DNA from 2 places in the Streptomyces sp. x-80 genome. Region 1 is predicted to be linked to the other one. Evidence: riboswitches for the same ligand, from Rfam matches in the RefSeq annotation. Region 1 holds a riboswitch; the other holds the start of a gene.
The links. A riboswitch is a leader RNA that binds a small molecule or an ion and turns the genes downstream of it on or off. The one in region 1 is predicted to bind S-adenosylmethionine.
Positions count from the first base shown of each region.

Region 2: it holds a riboswitch for S-adenosylmethionine, as region 1 does, so the genes downstream of both, ACLJWH_RS06875 (aminotransferase class V-fold PLP-dependent enzyme) here and thrC (threonine synthase) in region 1, are expected to answer to the same signal.

Region 1 covers NZ_JAJPWM010000005.1:145,666-153,249, forward strand. The annotation lists gene ACLJWH_RS11305 (alanine/glycine:cation symporter family protein) at 1-839, opposite strand, end outside; gene groL (chaperonin GroEL) at 1,114-2,736, opposite strand; gene ACLJWH_RS11315 (cold-shock protein) at 3,086-3,289, opposite strand; gene ACLJWH_RS11320 (MoaD/ThiS family protein) at 3,703-3,981, opposite strand; gene thrC (threonine synthase) at 4,073-5,356, opposite strand; SAM riboswitch class I at 5,374-5,529, opposite strand; gene ACLJWH_RS11330 (glucosyl-3-phosphoglycerate synthase) at 5,701-6,687, shown strand; gene ACLJWH_RS11335 (trehalose-6-phosphate synthase) at 6,737-7,584, shown strand, end outside.
Region 2 covers NZ_JAJPWM010000003.1:295,617-303,200, forward strand. The annotation lists gene ACLJWH_RS06865 (cytochrome b) at 1-5, shown strand, start outside; gene trpD (anthranilate phosphoribosyltransferase) at 151-1,215, shown strand; SAM riboswitch class IV at 1,313-1,430, shown strand; gene ACLJWH_RS06875 (aminotransferase class V-fold PLP-dependent enzyme) at 1,622-3,049, shown strand; gene ACLJWH_RS06880 (Lrp/AsnC family transcriptional regulator) at 3,088-3,369, opposite strand; gene ACLJWH_RS06885 (rhomboid family intramembrane serine protease) at 3,366-4,046, opposite strand; gene ACLJWH_RS06890 (hypothetical protein) at 4,372-4,611, shown strand; gene ACLJWH_RS06895 (NYN domain-containing protein) at 4,630-6,003, shown strand; gene ACLJWH_RS06900 (NlpC/P60 family protein) at 6,284-7,333, shown strand; gene ACLJWH_RS06905 (NlpC/P60 family protein) at 7,565-7,584, shown strand, end outside.

The sequences.
Region 1 (7,584 bases):
TTGGAGAACATGCCGCGCCGGATGCCCTGCTGAATCGCCGCGCCGATCCCGCCGGCCGCCAGCTCCCGGAAGCCGAAGGCGCCGCCGATGATGTCGCCGAAGACGCGCGGCAGGTCGGCGGCGTTGAGCAGCACCACGGCCGCGCCCAGCAGCAGGTAGATCACGGCCATCACCGGGACCAGGACCGTCGTCACCGAGGTGATCCGGCGCACCCCGCCGAACACCGCGAGCCCCAGCAGCACCGCCAGCAGCAGGCCGATCGCGGGGGCGAACCACTCGGCCTCACCGCCGGACAGCGAGCCGGAGGCGACCGCGGCGATCGTGTTGGACTGCACGGCGTTGAAGACGAAGCCGAAGGTCACCGTGATGGTGATCGCGAAGAGCACACCGAGCCAGCGCTTTCCGAGCGCCCGCTGCATGTAATAGGCGGGGCCACCCCGATAACTGCCGGACCGGTCGCCGTGCCGGACCTTGTAGAGCTGGGCGAGTGCCGATTCGACGAACGCGGAGGCGCCGCCGATGATCGCCATCATCCACATCCAGAAGACCGCGCCCGCGCCACCCAGCGTGATCGCGGTCGCGACACCGGCGATATTGCCGGTGCCGACCCGCGCCGCCGCGGAAATGGTGAACGCCCCGAACGACGACACCGTCTTTCCGCCGTCCGGACCCGGCTGCGCCTTGTCCTTCAGCACCCGCAGCATTTCGGGAAAGAGCCGCAGCTGTACGGCCTTGGAGCGGATCGTGAAATACAGCCCCGCGCAGATCACCAGCGGGATCAGCAGATAGGTCCAGAAACCGTCATTGACATCGACGATCAGCGAATCGAGTGTGCTCATGGGAGTACCGCGTCCTCGGAGTCGGGTCGGGCTAGGGCCCCCTCGTACCCGAGGATGGGGAGGGGCGGCTCGGCTCTGAGCTCGGAAAAGTGTCACCCGGGACTAAATCCCGCGAACAGGGACTTTGGTCCCTCATTGCCCCACGGGCCGCCATCCGGCCATGACTCCCCACACATCCCAGCGGCGTACATCCCTGCCGGAACGCCGCTGGGGCGGCACCCCCTGGGAGGAGGGTGCCGCCCCAACGAACGTCAGGACAGATGATCCGGGAGGATCAGAAGTCCATGTCACCGCCCGGCATGCCGCCCGGAGCGGCCGCGGCGGCCTTCTCCGGCTTGTCGGCGATGACGGCCTCGGTGGTGAGGAACAGCGCGGCGATCGACGCGGCGTTCTGGAGCGCGGAGCGCGTGACCTTCGCCGGGTCGATGATGCCCTCGGCGATCATGTCGACGTACTCGCCGGTCGCGGCGTTCAGGCCGTGACCCACGGTCAGGTTGCGCACCTTCTCCACGACGACGCCACCCTCAAGGCCGGCGTTGACGGAGATCTGCTTCAGCGGGGCCTCCAGGGCCAGCTTCACAGCGGCGGCACCGGTGGCCTCGTCGCCCTCGAGCTCAAGCTTCTCGAAGACCTGCGACGCCTGGAGCAGGGCCACGCCACCACCGGCGACGATGCCCTCTTCGACGGCCGCCTTCGCGTTGCGAACGGCGTCCTCGATGCGGTGCTTGCGCTCCTTGAGCTCGACCTCGGTGGCGGCACCGGCCTTGATGACGGCCACGCCGCCGGCCAGCTTCGCCAGACGCTCCTGGAGCTTCTCGCGGTCGTAGTCCGAGTCGGAGTTCTCGATCTCGGCGCGGATCTGGTTGACGCGGCCCTGAACCTGCTCGCTGTCGCCCGCACCGTCGACGATGGTGGTCTCGTCCTTGGTGATGACGACCTTGCGGGCGCGGCCCAGCAGGTCGAGACCGGCGTTCTCCAGCTTGAGGCCGACCTCCTCGGAGATGACGGTGCCACCGGTGAGGATGGCGATGTCGCCGAGCATGGCCTTGCGGCGGTCACCGAAGCCCGGGGCCTTGACGGCGACGGACTTGAAGGTGCCACGGATCTTGTTGACGACCAGGGTCGACAGGGCCTCGCCCTCAACGTCCTCGGCGATGATCAGCAGCGGCTTGCCCGACTGCATGACCTTCTCCAGCAGCGGAAGGAGGTCCTTCACGTTGCTGATCTTGGAGTTGACGATCAGGATGTACGGGTCGTCGAGCGACGCCTCCATACGCTCCATGTCGGTGGCGAAGTACGCCGAGATGTAGCCCTTGTCGAAGCGCATACCCTCGGTGAGCTCCAGCTCCAGACCGAAGGTCTGGGACTCCTCGACGGTGATGACGCCTTCCTTGCCGACCTTGTCCATCGCCTCGGCGATGAGCTCGCCGATCTGCGTGTCGGCGGCGGAGATGGAGGCGGTGGAGGCGATCTGCTCCTTGGTCTCCACGTCCTTGGCCTGGTCCAGCAGAGCGGCGGAGACGGCCTCGACGGCCTTCTCGATACCGCGCTTGAGGGCCATCGGGTTGGCGCCGGCGGCTACGTTGCGCAGACCCTCGCGGACCAGCGCCTGCGCCAGGACGGTCGCGGTCGTCGTGCCGTCACCGGCGACGTCGTCCGTCTTCTTGGCGACCTCCTTGACCAGCTCGGCGCCGATCTTCTCGTACGGGTCCTCAAGCTCGATCTCCTTGGCGATGGAAACACCATCGTTGGTGATCGTGGGGGCGCCCCACTTCTTCTCGAGGACGACGTTGCGGCCCTTGGGGCCGAGGGTCACCTTGACGGCGTCGGCGAGCTGGTTCATCCCGCGCTCGAGACCGCGCCGTGCCTCCTCGTCGAACGCGATGATCTTGGCCATGTGAAGTGGTCCTCCCGGACGTATGGGGTCTCCCCTGCTCGAACGCAGTTGAGAGCTTGGGGAAGGATTGCTTGCTCCGGACCGCGCCTGGCGCCCGCGACGGACGGCCTGCGTGCCCTGTGGTTCCTTAGTCCCACCGGCCCGCGGACCTCACCAACCCGGTCCTTGATTGTCACTCTCACCCGGAGAGTGCTAACGCAATGATTAGCACTCGACCATGGAGAGTGCAAGCGGCCGAGGGGGAAGCCACTCCGGAAGCGCCGTCGGCACACGACAGGAGGCCCGTACCCCCCGGCGGGGGTACGGGCCTCCTCTTTACGCGGTTGTGACGCGGCAGTCGGTCGGCGCCCTAGCCGGCCATCCGGACCATGTCCGCCTGCGGTCCCTTCTGGCCCTGCGAGATCTCGAACTCGACCCGCTGACCCTCCTCAAGGGTGCGGTAGCCGTCCATTTGAATCGCGCTGTAGTGGACGAAAACATCCGCACCACCGTCGACCGCGATGAAGCCGTACCCCTTCTCCGCGTTGAACCACTTGACGGTGCCCTGAGCCATGCCTAACTCCCCTATTACTGGCCCTTGCGCAGGACCGCACTCCGCGGACCCGGGTCAGACCTCACCCCCCGAGAGGCCCGTGGGGTGTGCGCCGGAACGCGTCGACCGCCGCTGAATGTATCCGCACCACTGCCCAGAGCAACAGGTCAATCGGACGAGAATTCTGGCGCCGGAGAAACGGCGATATGCGGTGAACTCCCGATAGTCCCGGGCAATTCGGGCCGGGCATAGCGTGCCTATGCGACAAATACCGCACACACTTCGGGCACAACTCACCGCGGTCTCATATGCGTTCAGCACGCTTGCGGAGAGGGATCACCTGAATGGTATCGCCTTTCCGCACATGGAATTGCCCCGTCCGCTTTACGGCGGACGGGGCAATTCCAGTCAGGCAAGCGGAGAGATGGCTTGAATTAGCAGCCGCCGGCCACCGCGGGAATGATCGAGATGCCCGCACCGTCCGGCGTGGCCGTCGCCAGGCCCTGCTCGAAACGGACATCGTCGTCATTGACGTACACGTTCACGAAGCGGCGCAGCTTGCCCGCGTCGTCCAGCACCCGGGCGGCGATGCCCTGGTGGTTCTTCTCCAGGTCGGCGATCACCTCGGAGAGGGTCGCGCCCTCGGCCGGGACCTCGGCCTGGCCGCCGGTGTACGTACGGAGGATGGTGGGGATGCGGACCTTGACGCTCATGGGTTCTGCCTTCCAGCGACTTCGGGTGCGAGTTCGGGAGCTGCTGCGGAAGCTGTGCGCGGCCGCCGCCGCACACGCCGCGTACGACGGGTCAGCCGGCCAGACCGGCCGCGCGGAACGCTTCCAGGCTCGGGCGGATGGTGGCCGTGGGCCCGGTGGTGGGGGCCACGGCGTCCAGCGTCTTGAGGCCGTCACCGGTGTTCAGGACGACGGTGGTCAGCGCCGGGTCGAGCAGACCGTTCTCGATGAGCTTCTGGGTCACGCCGACGGTCACCCCGCCCGCGGTCTCCGCGAAGATCCCCTCGGTGCGGGCCAGCAGCTTGATCGCGGCCACGATCTGCGCGTCGTCGACGTCCTCCACCGCACCGCCGGTACGGCGCGCGATGTCGAGCACGTACGGTCCGTCGGCCGGGTTGCCGATGGCCAGCGATTTGGCGATGGTGTCCGGCTTCTGCGGCCGTACGACGTCGTGGCCCGCCTTGAAGGCCGTGGAGACGGGCGAGCAGCCCTCGGCCTGGGCGCCGAAGATCTTGTACGGCCGGTCCTCGACGAGGCCGAGCGCGATCAGCTCCTTGAGCCCCTTGTCGATCTTCGTGAGCTGGGAGCCGGAGGCGACCGGGATGACGATCTGGTCCGGCAGCCGCCAGCCCAGCTGCTCGCAGATCTCGTACGCCAGCGTCTTGGAGCCCTCACCGTAGTAGGGGCGCAGGTTGACGTTGACGAAGCCCCAGCCCTCGCCCAGCGGGTCGCCGATGAGCTCCGAGCAGAAGCGGTTGACGTCGTCGTAGGTGCCCTCGATGCCGACCAGTTCGCCGCCGTAGACCGCGGCCATGACGACCTTGCCGGCCTCCAGGTCGTGCGGGATGAAGACACAGGAGCGGAATCCGGCGCGGGCCGCCGCGGCGCCGACCGCGCCCGCGAGGTTGCCGGTGGAGGAGCAGGACAGGGTGGTGAAGCCGAAGGCGCGGGCGGCCTCGACGGCGATGGCGACGACCCGGTCCTTGAAGGAGTGCGTGGGGTTGCCGGAGTCGTCCTTGACGTACAGACCGCCGGTGACGCCCAGCTCGCGGGCGAGGTTGTCGGCCTTGACGAGCTTGGTCAGCCCCGGGTTGAGGCTGGGCTTGCCGGCGACGTCGGCGGGGACGGGCAGCAGGGGGGCGTAGCGCCAGATGTTGCCCGGACCGGACTCGATCCGCTTCCGTAGCCCGTCCGGGTCACCGGTCGGCAGGTCGTAGGCCACTTCGAGCGGCCCGAAACACTCCTGGCAGGCGAAGAGGGGGCCGAGGTCGAAGCGCTGTCCGCACTCGCGGCAGGAGAGCGCGACGGCGGGACCGAGAGTGACGGCGGGAGAGCTTTCGGTGACTTGCACAGCCATGGAGGCGAGGCCCTTTCTCCTCATCTTCCTCGCGGCGCATCTCGCCACGAGACGGATTTGGCACCTTCCCCGCCGGGAGCCTCGCGCGCTGTGATCATTGATCTTCGCGGAGACCGGCTGGAGGGTTGCCGGGGCTTCAACGGGCCGTATCCCTCTGCCCCTCTGGATGAGCGGTATGGCACTGGGTGAAACCCAGGCGTTTGTGTGCGGCGACCCCGGCATGCGGCGGTCCTCCGCGTTGTTCAAGACTGTAACCGAAGCCACTGATGGTTGAGATAGTCGTCCGAACCGCGAGATGGATCACACCGACCGCCCGCCCGGCGGCCACCGAGGGAGTCGTAGACGTGCTGGAAGAGGTGGAGCGCTGGCTCAGCAGCCGCTCCTGGTCCGCGGCCGACCGCCCGCTCGACCGGCTGCTGGAGGCCAAGCGGCAGACGGGCCGGACGGTCAGCGTGGTGCTGCCCGCCCTCGACGAGGAGGCGACGGTCGGCGCGATCGTCGCGGCGATCCGCGGTGAGCTGATGACCGACGCGGTCCCCCTGGTCGATGAGCTGGTGGTGCTGGACTCGGGCTCCGCCGACCGGACGGCCCAGGTGGCGGCGGCGGCCGGCGCGCGGGTCGTGCACCGGGACGCCGTGCTGCCGCGTATCCCGGCGCTGCCCGGCAAGGGCGAGGTGCTGTGGCGCTCGCTGCTGGTCACCCGGGGCGACATCATCTGCTTCGTCGACGCCGACCTGCGCGAGTTCTCGGCCACCTTCGTCTCCGGCATCGTCGGGCCGCTGCTGACCGAACCGGACATCCAGTTCGTGAAGGCGATGTACGACCGGCCGCTGGAGACGGGCCGCGGCGGCGCCGACGGCATCGCCGGGCCGGGCGGCGGCGCAGGTCAGGGCGGCCGGGTCACCGAGCTGGTCGCCCGCCCGCTGCTGAATCTGCACTGGCCGCGGCTGGCCGGTTTCGTCCAGCCGCTGGGCGGTGAGTACGCGGCCCGCCGCTCGCTGCTGGAGCGGCTGCCGTTCCCGGTCGGCTACGGCGTGGAGCTGGGCCTGCTGGTCGACGCGCTCCACACGGTCGGCCTCGACGCCCTCGCCCAGGTGGATGTGGGCGTGCGCAAACACCGCCACCAGGACGGGCAGGCGCTCGGCCGGATGGCCGCGGCCATCTACCGCACCGCCCAACTCCGGCTCACCCGCGGCCACTTGGTGCGCCCCCGGCTCACCCAGTTCGACCGCGGCGCGAGCGGTTTCGTCCCCCGGACGACGGATGTGGACACCGAGGAGCGCCCTCCGATGGCCGAAATACCGGAGTACGCGGAGCGACGCGCGGCCTGACCCGCGCTCCGTACGTTTGCGCGGATCCGTGCCGGGTTAGTGTCGCGGCATGGTCTCCGAGCGCAGTGGTGCCGAGGTTCTCGTCGCGTCCAACCGCGGTCCGGTCTCCTACACCCTGGCCGAGACCGGACCCCCCGGGCAGGCCGGTCAGGGAGCTGCCCGCGCGCTGACCGCCAAGCGCGGCGGCGGCGGGCTGGTCTCCGGTCTGTCGGCCATCGGGCCCGGTACGGACGCGGTGTGGGTGTGCGCCGCGCTCGGCGACGGCGACCGGGAGGCCGTCCGGCGGGCGGCGCACGGCGCCCCGGCCGGGGACGGCCCGGCGGCGGGTGAACTGGACCCGGCCGATACGGGCGGCCGGCGCGTACGGATGCTGGACATCCCCGCGGACATCCACGCCGCCGCCTACAACGGCATCGCCAACTCCGTGCTGTGGTTCGTCCACCACATGCTCTACCAGACACCGCTGGAGCCCGTCTTCGACACGGAGTTCCGGGCGCAGTGGGCGTCGTACGAGACCTACAACGCGGCCTTCGCGGACGCGCTCGCCGACGGGGCGGCGCCCGGCGCGGCCGTCCTCGTGCAGGACTACCACCTGGCGCTGGTGCCGGGGATGCTCCGCGAGCGCCGCCCCGACCTGCGGATCGCGCATTTCTCGCACACTCCGTGGGCGCCCGCGGAGTACTTCGCGATGCTGCCCGACGACATCCAGCGGCAGCTGGCACTGGGCATCCTGGGCGCGGACCGGGCGAACTTCCTGACCCGGCGGTGGGCCGCGAACTTCATGGCGTGCGCCGCGACCGCACTCGGCGCGGACTGCGCGCCCGCCCACCCCGGGGACGACGCCCCGGCTCTCGTCTCGTACCCCGCCGGGCGGCCGGCGCACACGACCCGGATCGG
Region 2 (7,584 bases), on a different contig from region 1:
ACTGATCCCCGCAGCGTCCTATAAGGGCGCGGTTGTGAGTACGCCACCCAGAAGGCCCCGTCCTGCCTCATCCGGACGGGGCCTTCCGGCATGCCCGGGGGTCGATAGGGTTGGCCGCACAAGCAGGAGACGAAACCAGGAGCGTGGACCATGAACGTTGTGACCCCGGTTGGCGGCGACAGCGTGGCGGCCCACACCTGGCCGGGCATCCTGAACGCCCTGCTGGACGGCCGTGACCTCGCCGCCGCCGACACCGCGTGGGCGATGGACAAGATCATGCGGGGCGAGGCCAGCGACGCGCAGATCGCCGGTTTCGCGGTGGCGCTGCGGGCCAAGGGCGAGACCGTCGCGGAGATCTCCGGAATGGTCCGGACGATGTACGCGCACGCCCGGCTGATCGAGGTGCCGGGGCCCAGCGTGGACATCGTCGGCACCGGCGGCGACGGCGCCAAGACCGTCAACATCTCCACGATGTCCTCGATCGTGGTGGCCGGCACCGGCGCGAAGGTCGTCAAGCACGGCAACCGCGCGGCGTCATCGGCGAGCGGCGCCTCCGATGTGCTGGAGCAGCTCGGCGTCAATCTCGATCTGACACCGCAGCGGGTCACCGAGGTCGCGCAGGAGGCGGGCATCACCTTCTGCTTCGCGGTGAAGTTCCATCCCTCGCTGCGATATGTCGCCCCCGCCCGCCGTGAGCTGGGCGTCCGCACCACGTTCAACGTGCTCGGCCCGCTGACCAACCCGGCGCGGGTCCGTGCCCAGGCGACCGGTGTCGCCGACGCCCGAATGGCGCCGATCCTCGCCGGGGTGCTCGCCGAGCGCGGCTCGTCGGCGCTGGTGTTCCGCGGCGACGACGGGCTGGACGAGCTGACCACGACCGCGACCTCCCGGGTGTGGACGGTGCGCGACGGCGCCGTGCGCGAGGAGCCCTTCGACCCGCGAGACGTCGGCATCCCGCTGGTCCCGGTGGCGGCGCTGCGCGGCGCGGACGCGGCGTACAACGCGGAGGTGGCGCGCCGGCTGCTGGACGGGGAGAAGGGTCCGGTGCGGGACGCCGTGCTGCTGAACTCCGCGGCGGCGCTGGTGGCGCTCCGGCCGACCGACGCCCCGTTGGCGGAGCAGATCCGGGCGGGTATCGAGCAGGCCGCCGAGTCGATCGACTCCGGGGCGGCCAAAGCGGCGTTGGCGCGCTGGGTGGCGGCCAGCAACGCCTGAGCGCGGCCGCTCCCGGGCACGGGAGGTGGCGCAAGGCCCGGTCCGCATGACGGACCGGGCCTTGCGCCTTTTTGTTCGTGTGGCATGATTCTGCCCAGGTCACGAGTGACAGCGATGCAGGCCCCGGCCCGCTGTCCGGCAACCCTCCTTCCGTGGCGGGGTGCCCCGGGTGATGACCAGGTCGCAGGCAACGAGGTCTGCGGCAAGCGCGGATCCCTCGCCAGGGATCCTGGTCCCCGAGGGAGCACCTTCCGTGATGAAGCGAATGCGATAGGGCCGAAGGCCCCTTTCTCCGCGTTGTTCCGCGCTTTTCCGCGCGTCTTCTCTCTTTCTTCAGCACGCTGCGCCCGCGCCTTTTCGCGCCGGTGCGCGCAGCGAATTCGCTTTTCTCTCACGGGAGTTCGCCATGCCTGTTTCCGTCGTTTCCGCCGTTTCCGCGGACTCTGCCGACCGCGCCGGTTCCGCCGACCGTTCCGGCTGTGCCCCGCTGCCCGTTCTGGGACGGGACGTCCGTGTCCCGCTGGTGACCGGTGGCGAGGCCGACTACGCCGCGCTGGACTACGCCGCCAGCGCCCCGGCACTCCAGCGGGTCTGGGACGACGTGGCGGCCTACGCGCCGTACTACGGCAGCGTGCACCGCGGTGCCGGATACCTCTCGCAGCTGTCCACGGACCTGTTCGAGAACAGCCGCCGGACGATCGCCGACTTCCTGGGCTGCCGCCCGGACGGCGACGCGGGCGACCAGGTGGTCTTCACCCGTTCCACGACCGACTCGCTGAACCTGCTGGCGGCCGCGCTCCCGCAGGACACCCAGGTGTTCGTCTTCGAGACCGAGCACCATGCGTCGCTGCTGCCGTGGGAGCGGCGCGCGGACACCGTGGTGACGTACCTGGACGCGCCGCGCACCCCGCGGCAGGCGGTCGACATCCTGGCGGCGGCACTGGCCGGCCGCGAGCCCTCCGCCGGCCCGGCGCTGGTGTGCGTGACCGGTGCGTCGAACGTGACCGGTGAGCTGTGGCCGGTACGGGAGCTGGCGGCCGTGGCGCATGCGCACGGCGCGCGGATCGTGCTGGACGCGGCACAGCTCGCACCGCACCACCCCATCGACATCGGCGCGCTGGACGTGGACTGGGTGGCCTTCTCCGGGCACAAGCTGTACGCCCCGTTCGGTGCCGGGGTGCTGGCCGGCCGCGCGGACTGGTTGCAGGGCGCCGAGCCGTACCTCGCGGGCGGCGGGGCCAGCCGTACGGTCGCGCGGCGTACGGACGGCGGGGTGGACGTCGACTGGCACACCACCGCGGCCCGGCACGAGGCCGGTTCGCCGAACGTCATCGGCGCCTACTCCATCGCCGCCGCCTGCCAGGCGCTGACCGAGGCCGGCTTCGACGAGCTGGTGGCGCGCGAGCAGCGGCTGATCGCCCGGGTCCGGGAGGGCCTGGCCACGGTCCCCGAGGTGCGGGTGCTCTCGCTGTTCGGCGACGACGCCCCGCGGGTCGGCGTCCTCTCGTTCGTGGTCGAGGGCTGGAACAGCTCGCACTTCGCGGCGGCGCTGTCGGCGGAGTACGGCATCGGGGTCCGCGACGGCCTGTTCTGCGCGCACCCGCTCGTACGGACCCTGCTCGGCAGCGAGTCCGACGAGCCGGGGGAGTGCGGCGCCCCCGAGGCGGCGCCGGGCGAGAAGTCGCTCAACGCCATCCGGGTCAGCTTCGGCGCCGGCACCCCCGATGAGCACATCGAGCGGTTCGTGCGGGCGGTCCGGGAGCTGGTGGCGGACGGTGCGCGCTGGAACTACCGCACCGAGGGCGGCCGTTGCGTGCCGGACCCCGCCGCCTGAGGGCGGCCGGGCGGTCCGCGTCGCCGGCCGCGACCGGCCTACGCGTCCAGGCCGATGGCGAAGGCCGCCTCCAGGTCGTGCTGCGAGTAGGTGCGGAAGGCGATGTGCGTCTCGGTGGAGGCGACGCCCGGCACCTTGCTGATCCGGCCGGGGATGACGTCGGCGAGGTCGTCGTGCGCGGCGACCCGGACCATCGCGATCAGGTCGTGCGCGCCGGTGACGGAGTAGACCTCGCTGACCCCCTCCAGCGCGGCGATCTTCTCGGCGATCTCCGGGATCTGGTCCACGCTGGTCTTGATGAGCACGATCGACGTGATCACGGCTGGCTCTCTCCCTCGGTCGCCGGTGCGTTGCTCCTGGTGGCCACCACACTATCCCTCCGGTAGCGGAGCCACGCGTAGAGGAAGCCGAGCGCGAAGCCCACCACATGGGCGAGGTAGGCGACGCCCGGACCGCTGGGGCCGTCCTGCGCCGACCGCCACTGGAGGAAGAACCAGAAGAGCAGCACGGCCCAGGCGGGGAAGCGCAGCGGCAGGAAGAAGAGGAACGGGAAGACGCTGGTGACCCGGGCCCTGGGGAAGAGGTGGAGGAAGGCGCCCAGGACGCCGGAGATCGCGCCGGAGGCCCCCACCAGGGTCTGGCCGGACGCGGCGTGCGCGGCCGCGTAGCCGAGCAGCGCCAGATAGCCGGTCGAGAGGTAGAAGACGGCGAACGGCAGCCGGCCCATCCGGGCCTCGGCCATCCCGCCGAAGACGTACAGAAAGAGCATGTTGCCGAGCAGATGCAGCCAGCCGCCGTGGACGAACAGGGCGGTGAGCGGCGTGACCAGGGCCCGGACCGAACCGCTCCACAGGTCGGCCGGGATCACCCCCCACTGCGCGAAGTAGGCAGCCTGGGCCCGGAGCAGCGCGTTGCCGGTGCCGTACACCCGGTTCAGGCCGGAGGCGGGGCCGAGCGCGAAGACCGCGCAGTTCAGGGCGATCAGCACGGCCGTCACCCGGGAGAACACGGCGCGCAGGGACCGGGCGGGCTGGGCCGGCCGGGTGAAGCGGGGAGAACGTGAACCACGTGAACGACGTGAACGACGTGCGGGACGGGGAGAACCGGGGAATTGCGACGGCGCCGTCATGAAGTGATCATGACGTAACGGGGGCAACCGGGACAGAGTGCCTCGCCGCGTCCGGGCTCTCGGGGAGCGCCCGCACCGGCCCCTGCGAGGCCGTAGGGTTACAGGCAGTATTTTGACGTACTTCCGCAGTCCGACGGTGCACCGCGGGAAGCTGCACGGCACGAGCACGACGAGCACGAAAGAGGACTTCACGATGGCGCTTCCCCTGCCGACGGCCGAGACGCGGTGGCGCTGCACCCTGTGCGGCAACCTCACGCGTTTCGACGTGACCCGCCGGTCCAAGGTCGTGGAGTACGTCCACCTGGATCTGGCCGGGGAGCCGAGGGTGGAGGAGCGCGAGGTCCTCGATGAGAGCATCGAGTCCGTGCGCTGCCGCTGGTGCAACGCGGTCGACCAGATCGAGCTGGTGGACCGGCCGGGCGCGAGCGCCTGAGATCGGAGCGATGCAGCCGTGGAGGAGCGTCCAGAGGGGGAGCCGGGCTCAGCGCACGACGACGCACCGGAGGGTGCGGCCGACGAGGTGCTCGACCGTCCGCTGCCCGAGGGCGTACGGCGCCGCGTCGTGGCGCTCACGGCGGAGGCGTTCGGCGGTCTGACGGTCGCCGAACTCCCGCCACCGCTACGGCAGTACGCACGTTTCACGCCGACTCGCCGGGCGAAATTCGCCGGTAATGCGATGGCCGCGGCGCTGGAGAGCGATGCGGTCTTCCGGCAGCGGATCGCGGGCAAGCTACGCGAGGCCCAGCCGGAACTCGCCGAAGCCCTGGAGCACGGCACCCCGCCCGCCGCCGCCGACCCGCTGGATGTCGCGGCGGCGGCCTATGTGCTGCGCCCGGAGGGCTGGGTCAAGCTCGTCGCGGCGGCCGGCGAGGAGGCCCAGCGGGTCCGTGCCGAGCGGGCCGGCGAGGAGGCCGAGCGGGAGCTGGCCCGGCTGCGCGAGGAGCTGGCGCAGGCGCGGACGGACGCCCGTACGGAGTCCGACCGGTCCCGGGCCGACCTGGACGCGGTCCGTAAGGAGAACGAGTCGTTGCAGCGCAAGCTGCGCAGCGCGCTGAGCGACGTCAAGCGGGGCGAGGCGGCGGTGCGCAAGGCGGTCGCGGCGCTGGAGGCCGCGCGGGCGCAGGCGGCGACGGAGAAGACCGCCGCGGACAGCGAACTGCGCCGCCTCAAGGCCCGGATCGCCGAGGCCGAGGCGGCGCTGGAGACCAGCAGACGGGCCGTCCGGGAGGGCCGCAGTGTCGAGGACATGCGGCTGCGGCTGCTGCTGGACACGGTCCTGGACGCGGCCCAGGGGCTCCGCCGCGAGCTGGCGCTGCCGCCCGCGAACGTCCATCCTGCGGACACCGTCGAGGCGGTCGTGCCGGGCCGGATGACGCCGAGGGACATCGCGACCCGGGCGCTGTCGGAGATGGACCCGGCACTCCTCGACCAGCTGCTGGCCCTGCCGCAGGCGCATTTGGTGGTGGACGGCTACAACGTCACCAAGACCGGCTATCCGACGATGCCGCTGGACAAGCAGCGGCTGCGGCTGCTGGGTGGCCTCGCGGTACTGGCGGCGCAGACCGGCGCGGAGATGACCTGCGTCTTCGACGGCGCGGAACTGGCGGCGCCGGTGCTGCTCGCCCCGCCGCGCGGGGTACGGGTGCTGTTCAGCAAACCGGGCGTGACGGCCGACGAGTTGATCCGCCAGCTGGTGCGGGCCGAGCCGCCCGGCCGTCCGGTGGTCGTGGTCTCCACGGACCGGGAAGTGGCCGACGGCGTGGCGAAGGCCGGCGCCCGGCCGGTCGCATCGGCCTTGCTCCTCAAGCGACTTGCCCGGACCTGACGAACCCGCGAATCCGGCGGCAATTCGTGCCTGAGCGTCAAGTTGCCATTACTGCCTGTGCGATGTTGGTAAAGGATGGGGCACCTGACGCAGTTTTTCCCCGTGAGGATTTGAAGGGATCACAAGTCGGTTACTAAGGTCGGGCCCCGAACCTTCATACAGGTGATCATCCAACCGGGATGAACAGTGAAGGAACCGCCGAGTCCGCGGTGTGCGCGCGGAGCCGGGGTCTCGTCCCCACTTCCCGGTAGGCGGCTGGAGGAAGAAGGAGCTCGCCTTCGTGGCGTCCCACCGTCGACCCAAGCAGCCGAGCCGTACTCGCGTGACCGTGCTCACCGCTACCGCCGCTGCCGCCGTTGCCCTCTCGTCCCAGGCCGCCCAGGCCGATCCGAAGCCGGCCAAGAAGGACGTCAAGGCCGAGGTTGACAAGCTCTACGAGCAGGCGGAGCAGGCCACCGAGAAGTACAACGGCGTCAAGGAAGACCAGGACAAGCTCCAGAAGGAGGTCGAGGGCCTCCAGGACAAGGTCGCCCGCGGCCAGTCGGAGCTCAACCAGCTCCGCAAGGGGCTGGGTGTCGTCGCCTCCGGCCAGTACCGCAGCGGCAGCATCGACGCCTCGGTGCAGCTCTTCCTCTCCGGTGACCCGGACACCTATCTGGACAAGGCCGCCACGCTCGAACAGCTCAGTGGCAAGCAGGCCGAGCAGCTGAAGGTCATCGCGGACAAGCAGCGCCGGCTCGCCCAGGAGCGGACCGAGGCCGCGGGCAAGATCAAGGACCTGACGGACACCCGTAAGGCGCTGGGTGACAAGAAGGACGAGGTCAAGGGCAAGCTCGCCAAGGCGCAGGAGCTGCTGAACACCCTCACGGCCAAGGAACGCGCGGAGCTGAAGGCCGAGGACGACAAGAAAGCGGCCGGCGGTGACAACCGCAGCAGCCGCGGCAACGACCGGGTCGACCTGGGCAACGACGCCCCGGCCTCCGGGCGCGGTGCGGCCGCCCTGGCCGCCGCGCAGTCGAAGATCGGGATGCCCTACGTCTGGGGCGCCACCGGTCCGTCCTCCTTCGACTGCTCGGGCCTGACCTCCTGGGCGTACAAGCAGGCCGGTCAGACGATCGCGCGCATGTCGCAGGACCAGGCCAACGCCGGTACCCGGATCTCCTCGCAGAGCGCGCTCAAGCCGGGCGACCTGGTGCTCTTCTACGGCGACCTGCACCACGTCGGCCTGTACGCGGGCAACGGCCAGGTGCTGCACGCGCCGAAGCCGGGCGCCTCCGTGCGCTACGAGGCGATCGGCAACATGCCCTTCATGTTCGGTGTGCGCGTCTGAACCGGCCGGACACTCCGGAACGGCCGCCCGAACGGGCGAATTGCTCCTTGCGCCGCTGACTTCCCGCCCCGCCGGTGACCTGCGCAGTCACCGGCGGGGCGGCTTTTTGCATATGAGCCGGGGTCTTTGGCCGCCGTGTATCCGCGCGGTTACTGTCTGCCCTCGCAGCCGCCGGTCACCGACCGCTCTTCCCGGGCGGCACGGGCTGCACACAGAAGGAGTGCGGCCCACGTGTCCCATCGCCGTAGCGC